3 regions of the Rhizobium sp. CG4 genome follow, and region 2 is predicted to be linked to each of the others. Evidence: riboswitches for the same ligand, from Rfam matches in the RefSeq annotation. Region 2 holds a riboswitch; each other region holds the start of a gene.
What was found. A riboswitch is a leader RNA that binds a small molecule or an ion and turns the genes downstream of it on or off. The one in region 2 is predicted to bind cobalamin.
Positions count from the first base shown of each region.

Region 1 (2,262 bases), on a different contig from region 2:
AAACGGCACCGGTCGAGGCACCTGCGGAAATGCCCAGCACGAAAGGTTCAGCAAGAGGGTTGCGTAGCAATGCTTGCAGGATCACGCCACAGAGCGCCAGCGCAGCCCCTGCACTTGCCGCAACCAAGGCGCGGCTCAGACGATAGTCCCAGATTACGCCTTCATGGATGCGGCTGATTTCAAACGGCATTCCAAAGGCGCGTTTCATGATCGCCTTGACCGTCGTATCGAGCGGAATGGAAATTTCGCCGATCGACACGGCAAGACTTATCATGAAGCCGAGAAGCGTCAGAAAAAAGACGGTGACTGCCAAAGGCAGCCACCATGCTGAACGACGTGCAGGCATTTCTGTCACTTGGAAATCCCGAGCGCCTGGATACCCTTTGCCAGGATTTCAATGCCATCAATCGTACGAATGGTCGGGTTCATGGACTGTGCATCCATCATGACGAAATGTTTGTTCTTAACGGCATCCATGTGGCTGGTGACCGGATCGTTCTCCAGGAAGTCGATCTTGACCGCAGGATCATCGGCGGCATAACGGCGACGATCCATGGTAGCGATAACGACGACAGCAGGGTTGGATTCGGCAATGGTTTCCCAACCGACCAGCGGCCACTCTTCTTCCGTGCTTACGACATTTTTGGCACCAAGCGTTTTCAGAATATAGGCCGGAGCACTGTTTTTACCGGCAATATAGGCGTCGCCCTTCACTTCCTTGCTGGAGAACCAGAAAACAACAGGAAGATTGGCCGACGATGCGTTTCCGATCGACGCGACGGCTGCGGCCTCACGTGCCCTCAGATCGGCTACCAGTTTTTCGCCCCGTTCTTTGATATCGAAAATATCGGAGAGTTCGCTGATCTGCTGATAGATCAGATCCATCGTGAAAAGTTCTTTGCGTACGCCATCGCCACCATCGGCATTGATCTTGGCCACGCAGTCTGCAGGAGAAACATAGGTATTGATGCCAAGTGAACCGAATTGTTCGCGTTTGCCCACAGAACCCTGCGTGCCGACGTGCCATTCGAACTCCGCAGCAACCAGATCAGGCTCTTTGCCGACAACCGATTCAAAGCTGGGGTCATTGTCTGCAAGGCGCGGAATTTGCGCATTGACGCCTTCATATTCTTTCAAAACCGGCCCAACCCAAACGGCGGTACCGGCAATCTTGTCTGCCAAGCCAAGGGAAAACAGGATTTCGGTCATGCCCTGTCCGATCGAAACGATCTTTGCTGGCGCCTTTTCGAACGTAATCGACTGACCGCAATTGGTAACCGTCAACGGATATTGGGTCGCCGCATGGGCACTAGCAGAGAACCCGGCAACTAAAACGGTTACAGCACTGAGAGTTTTTATGATGGCACGCATGGAAGCCTCCCGATTGGAAATATTTGAAATGCAGTTGAGATTACGGGCCTAAATTGCCCGGTTTGTGCAGCGTTTAGAAAAACGACGCGCGGTTAACCCAACAATGCAATGAACGGAGGCAACAAATGCATATGTTATGTAATAACATGACTATTCCTTTCCGGACAACCCCGCCCGGTGCGTTGGATTAACAAATAACGGCAGGTCTCCTGGCTCACGAATTCACGCCGTTCATCTGCCTTCCCGTGCACTCAGCGGCACAGTGGCATGGTGTAAGAGCTACACCACAAGGATGAGCGGCAATCCGCTTACAGTTGCGGGGGCAGCCATGGCATTGTTTCTTCGATAGAAACGCACCATGTTCCCTATTAATCCCCTCCAGGTACAACCCTTTGGAGAACCGTCGGATGCCACTTATGGCCAAGGCGCAGACAAGGTCAAGGCTATTGCGACAGACCGAACAAAAGAAAACCGCCGCCCCAGAGATTGAGGCGGCGGCATTTTTCATTCTCAAAAATCTTGGAGGCTCAGAATTCTGTCCAGTCCGCTTCCTTGGCTGTAGTCGCAGCGGCAGATGAACCGCCACCGAAGGCGCTCGCCAACCTATTGCCCAGTGCACGTGCTGGAGACGCAATCGGCCTGGACTTTGTCGATGCTGCCACCGGTGCCGGTGCAGCAGGTCGCGAAGCCGAAGCGGCGGCGCGAGGAGCAGCAGGCCTTGCGAAACCAGCCATACCGCCGGTGCCTGTCAGTCTGAACTGGCCGAGCAGCGAGTTAAGGGACGTGGCTTCCGTTGCAAGACCATGGCTTGCCGCCGTTGTTTCTTCGACCATGGCAGCGTTCTGTTGCGTGCCCTGATCCATGGTGTTGACGGCGGTGTTGATTTCCTGA
Region 1 covers NZ_JABAEG010000009.1:218,126-220,387, reverse strand. The annotation lists gene HGO37_RS22340 (FecCD family ABC transporter permease) at 1-346, opposite strand, end outside; gene HGO37_RS22335 (ABC transporter substrate-binding protein) at 352-1,371, opposite strand; cobalamin riboswitch at 1,554-1,791, opposite strand; gene HGO37_RS22330 (methyl-accepting chemotaxis protein) at 1,899-2,262, opposite strand, start outside.
Region 1: it holds a riboswitch for cobalamin, as region 2 does, so the genes downstream of both, HGO37_RS22335 (ABC transporter substrate-binding protein) here and HGO37_RS15830 (DUF1636 family protein) in region 2, are expected to answer to the same signal.

Region 2 (2,262 bases):
ATCAACGGCTGCTTGGCGTTACGGCCGGTGACGACAACATGCAAATCGGGGCGACGGTTCTGCAATGTCTCGATCACGTCGTTCAGGTCGAGATATTCATAGCGGAGAGCAATGTTCAACTCGTCGAGGACAAGAAGTCCGATCGTTTTGTCTTCCATAAGCGTCTTTGCTTCCGCCCATGCCTTGGCGGCTGCGGCGATATCGCGCTTCAGATCCTGAGTGTCCCACGTGAAACCTTCGCCCATGGTGCGCCATTCGACGCGGTCTCCGAACAGAGTCAAGGCTTGTTGTTCACCGGTCGCCCAAGCGCCCTTTATGAACTGCACGACGCCGACGCGGCGGCCATTGCCAAGCATGCGCAGCGCCAGACCGAAGGCCGCGGTAGACTTGCCTTTACCCGGTCCAGTGTTGATGATCAAAAGCCCTTTTTCGACCGTTTTTTCCGCGACTTCGGCATCCTGGACGGCTTTGCGATTGACCATTTTTTGGCGATGACGCTCGGCCTCAGTTTCGGTAATCTCGCGGGTCATGGCGGTTTTCCTGTCATTGCTACGTCTAAAAAACGCTTATCTGCTATTTGCGAAGCGGCGACTATAGCCAATTTGCCTCACCCGGCAATGCTGGCGGCATGTGGGCTTTGCATTGACCGCAGCAGCGGTTGCGCCTAAGTGTAAATCACTGACGGTCTTTTTCCGGCAACGGGAAAAGCTAAGAGGGAACACGGTTCCGCCCCGATTTGACGGGCCACTCCGTGGCTGCCCCCGCAACTGTAAGCGGTCAGCCCACGCCGAAACGCCACTGGACATATGTTCGGGAAGGCGGCGACACGGGCGCCATAAGCCGCAAGCCAGGAGACCTGCCGTTTCAGGAAAATACGTCTGTCGGGCGGGGTGCTCCGGTCAGTCGAACCGATCGAATATCTGGCTATCATCGCGATGAATTGCCGTTTTCGATAACCGCACCCATGATTTTTTTGAAGGCGCGGAAAGCGAATACGGATTTGGATATTACGGCAACATCACCCTGCCCTGATGGTAAAACACAAAACGGCACCGCTGATGGTGTCGTCGTATTTGTCTGCCGAAACTGTCGCAGCGAGGACGATCCGAATGCCGATCCCCGCCCCGGCGCGCTTTTGTCATCTGCCGCTATCGCGAAGGCCCAGGATGTTGGCATCGAGGTACGTAGCGTCAATTGTCTTGCCAATTGCAAGCGTGGTTTGAGCGCCAGTATTCGCAGTGTTGATGGCTGGTCCTATATTTTTGGCGGCCTTGCACAAGACGATGCTGACGACCTGCTGATCGGCGCGCAATTGCTTGCCAGTGCGCCGGACGGTCTTATGCCTTGGCGCGGACGTCCCGACAGTTTGAAACGTGGCATGATTGCCCGTACTCCACCATTTGATTACACAGAGGAAAAATCATGAGCAATTCGCTGGACCGTGTTCCCTGCACCATCGTCACCGGTTTTCTGGGTGCTGGAAAAACCACGCTTTTGCGTGGTCTCCTGGAAAAACTGGAAGGCAAGCGTCTTGCGATTATCGTCAATGAGTTTGGCGATGTTGGCATTGATGGCGAAATCCTCAAGGGCTGCGGTATCGAAAGCTGCCCAGAAGAAAACATCGTTGAACTGGCAAATGGCTGCATTTGCTGCACGGTTGCCGATGATTTCCAGCCAGCGATCGAGCAGATACTCAGCCGCCAGCCGAAGGTGGAGCATATTTTGATCGAAACTTCCGGCCTTGCCCTGCCGAAGCCTCTGGTGCAGGCGTTCCAGTGGCCGGCAATCAAAAGCCGCGTCACGGTGGATGCTGTTATCGCTGTTGCCGACGGTGCTGCACTCGCAGAAGGCATGGTCTCGCATGATCTGGATGCTCTTGCTGCCCAGCGTGCCAATGACGAGGCGCTTGACCATGATGATCCAGTTGAAGAAGTGTTCGAAGACCAGATTGCCTGCGCTGACCTTATCGTCCTGACCAAGGGCGATCTGCTGGATGCCGAAGGTCTGGAACGCGCCAAGGCGCATATTGGCGAACATCTGCCCAAGGCTGCAAAGATCGTTGTAGCGTCCAATGGCGCCATTGATCCCGCTGTCCTGATCGGTCTTGGTCTTGCTGTGGAAGACGACATTGAAAATCGCCATACCCATCACGATGAGGAAGAAGACCACGATCACGACGAGTTCGACAGCTTCGTTGTGGAATTGTCGGCGGTAAGTGACCCGGAAGCTCTGGCGTCCCGTATTGCTGAAACAGCTGCTGCG
Region 2 covers NZ_JABAEG010000005.1:90,781-93,042, forward strand. The annotation lists gene cobO (cob(I)yrinic acid a,c-diamide adenosyltransferase) at 1-530, opposite strand, end outside; cobalamin riboswitch at 666-878, shown strand; gene HGO37_RS15830 (DUF1636 family protein) at 1,001-1,426, shown strand; gene cobW (cobalamin biosynthesis protein CobW) at 1,423-2,262, shown strand, end outside.

Region 3 (2,262 bases), on a different contig from region 2:
GAAGCGAGGCCCTTCCAGAACGTCGTGTAGTCAGCTGCGGCAGCGTCTTCTGCGCGCATGAACATTCTATGGTGACGGCCCTTGATCTCATCGAGCCGGTAACCGAGCGTCGCGCAGAAATTTTCGTTGGCGTCGATCACCATGCCGTCGGGTGTAAAAGATATGATGGCCTGCGATCGGCTGAATGCAGACAGGATAGCCGCGGCTTCCGTGCTGAAAATGCGATCAAACCCCATAACTCCACCTGTCAAACTTGGTTAATGTCTATAACTATTCACTGGCAAATTTTAGTTAAAACTTTGATTAGATTTCCGCATTCTCAGCTCTAACGGTACAATGACCTTGTCACGCAGCGACACTGATTGCCCGATTGAAACGTCGCCCATTGACTCAAACCGTGCCGCGCCGGATAACAAAGATGTGATGGTTCCTTGCCGGGTTTTCCGGCGGGATGAAAAGGGAACACGATAGGGAACTGTCCTCATTCGTGGCTGCCCCCGCAACTGTGAACGGAGAGCCTGAAAACAAAGAGCCACTGGTCTGGCGCATCGATGCGAAATCATAGTGATTTTGCACTGTCGATGCGAAAAACAGACAGACCGGGAAGGTGTTTTCAGGTTACGACCCGTGAGCCAGGAGACCTGCCATCGCGAGAGTGTCCATGCCGGCGGGGTGTCCGGAATTTGCGCGGTTTTGCGGAAATGCTTCGGCGGTTTCCTCTTTCTTCGTGTGCTTCCCCGTGGTGACGGATGTCGATTGCGGATCCGCGTGTCCATTGCATACGCTGCCGGTTCCGTTTTTGAGACTGCGTATGCATTGAGCGAGAGGGTTCACCATGTCTGTCCAAAACAACGCCGCCACGCAGGTGGTATCTGTCAAATCTGCCAGCGCAGTCCAGTCGCTTCTGGCCGTGTTCTTCGGCCTGTTCATCATCGGTTTTGTCGGCTTTTCGCATATCGAGGCCGTGCATGATGCCGCGCATGATACGCGCCATGCCAACGCCTTTCCCTGCCACTGAGGGAGAGCGGCATGTCGTCTTTTCGTAATATCGTTTTTACATCCGTTCTGGTGGGGCTGATCTGCGGACTTGCCGTCAGTTTCATGCAATATGTCGGCACCACACCGTTGATCCTGCATGCCGAGACATTCGAATCGGCTGGCGGTGAGGCCGGGCATAACCATGACGCAGCACCGGCAACCGGTGAAGCGGCTGCGCCTGCTGGCCACGCTCATGACGAAGAAGCCTGGGGACCGGCGGATGGTTTTGAGCGGAATGCCTACACGGCTGCTGCCAATATTCTGATGGCAATCGGTTATGCACTGGTTCTGACCGGCCTCATCTCACTGCGGGGCAGCAATATTGGCTGGCGTGAAGGTCTGTTCTGGGGGCTTGGCGGCTTTGCGGCCGTGGCTCTGGCGCCGATGGTCGGTCTGCCGCCTGAATTGCCGGGAAGCCCGGCTGGTGAACTGGCCGCGCGTCAGGCCTGGTGGATTGGCACTGCGGTAGCAACAGCAGGTGGTTTAGCGCTTTTGGCTTTCCGTCGTGAGCCATGGGCTGCGGTTCTCGCCATCGTGCTGATTGCTGCGCCGCATGTCATTGGTGCGCCGTTGCCGCCAGAAGGCGAACATGCTTTGGCACCACTGCCACTGGAGCGCCGTTTCATCATCCTTGCCACACTCACCAGCTTTGTCTTCTGGGTGTTGCTGGGTGCCTTGAGCGGCACGTTCCTCAAGCGATTTGAAGCGGCCAAGTGAACAACGGTTCTGCCGAATGGAGCGTGGCGCTTGATGCGCTGCGCTTTTCTGTTCCCGGGCATGGCGCGCCTTGCGCCGTGCACCGCCTTGCTTTCAAGGCACTGCTTGGTGCATCACCGGATAGCGAGGCCTGCCTTGCCTGTTTTACCGAGCATCAGGCTGCGTTTGAAGCTGCCGCCCTCGACAAGATCAAGCGACAAAACCTACCAATCGACAAAAGCCTTCATCTGAACAGTCGGGATATTCGTCGCGCATTGGGTAACGATATCGCCTCGGGTCCACAGCGTGTCTGCCGGGTTCTCGACCGCGATGTTGCCAGCTGAGTTATCTCAGCGGTGCTCGGCTGCAAACGCCTTGATTTCTGCTTCTGCTTCCGGTCCCCACAGGTTAAGCGCCTTGAGGATCTCGGTGGTAAAACTGACCGGCGCGGTTCCCGCTGCCGTGATAACGCCTTGGTCGCGCACCGCCTGTGGCTGGTCGCGATAATAATCGGCGCCCGTATAGGCT
Region 3 covers NZ_JABAEG010000002.1:899,279-901,540, reverse strand. The annotation lists gene HGO37_RS09515 (methyl-accepting chemotaxis protein) at 1-236, opposite strand, end outside; cobalamin riboswitch at 408-663, shown strand; gene HGO37_RS09510 (CbtB domain-containing protein) at 836-1,018, shown strand; gene HGO37_RS09505 (CbtA family protein) at 1,030-1,755, shown strand; gene HGO37_RS09500 (hypothetical protein) at 1,752-2,078, shown strand; gene HGO37_RS09495 (type 1 glutamine amidotransferase family protein) at 2,085-2,262, opposite strand, start outside.
Region 3: it holds a riboswitch for cobalamin, as region 2 does, so the genes downstream of both, HGO37_RS09510 (CbtB domain-containing protein) here and HGO37_RS15830 (DUF1636 family protein) in region 2, are expected to answer to the same signal.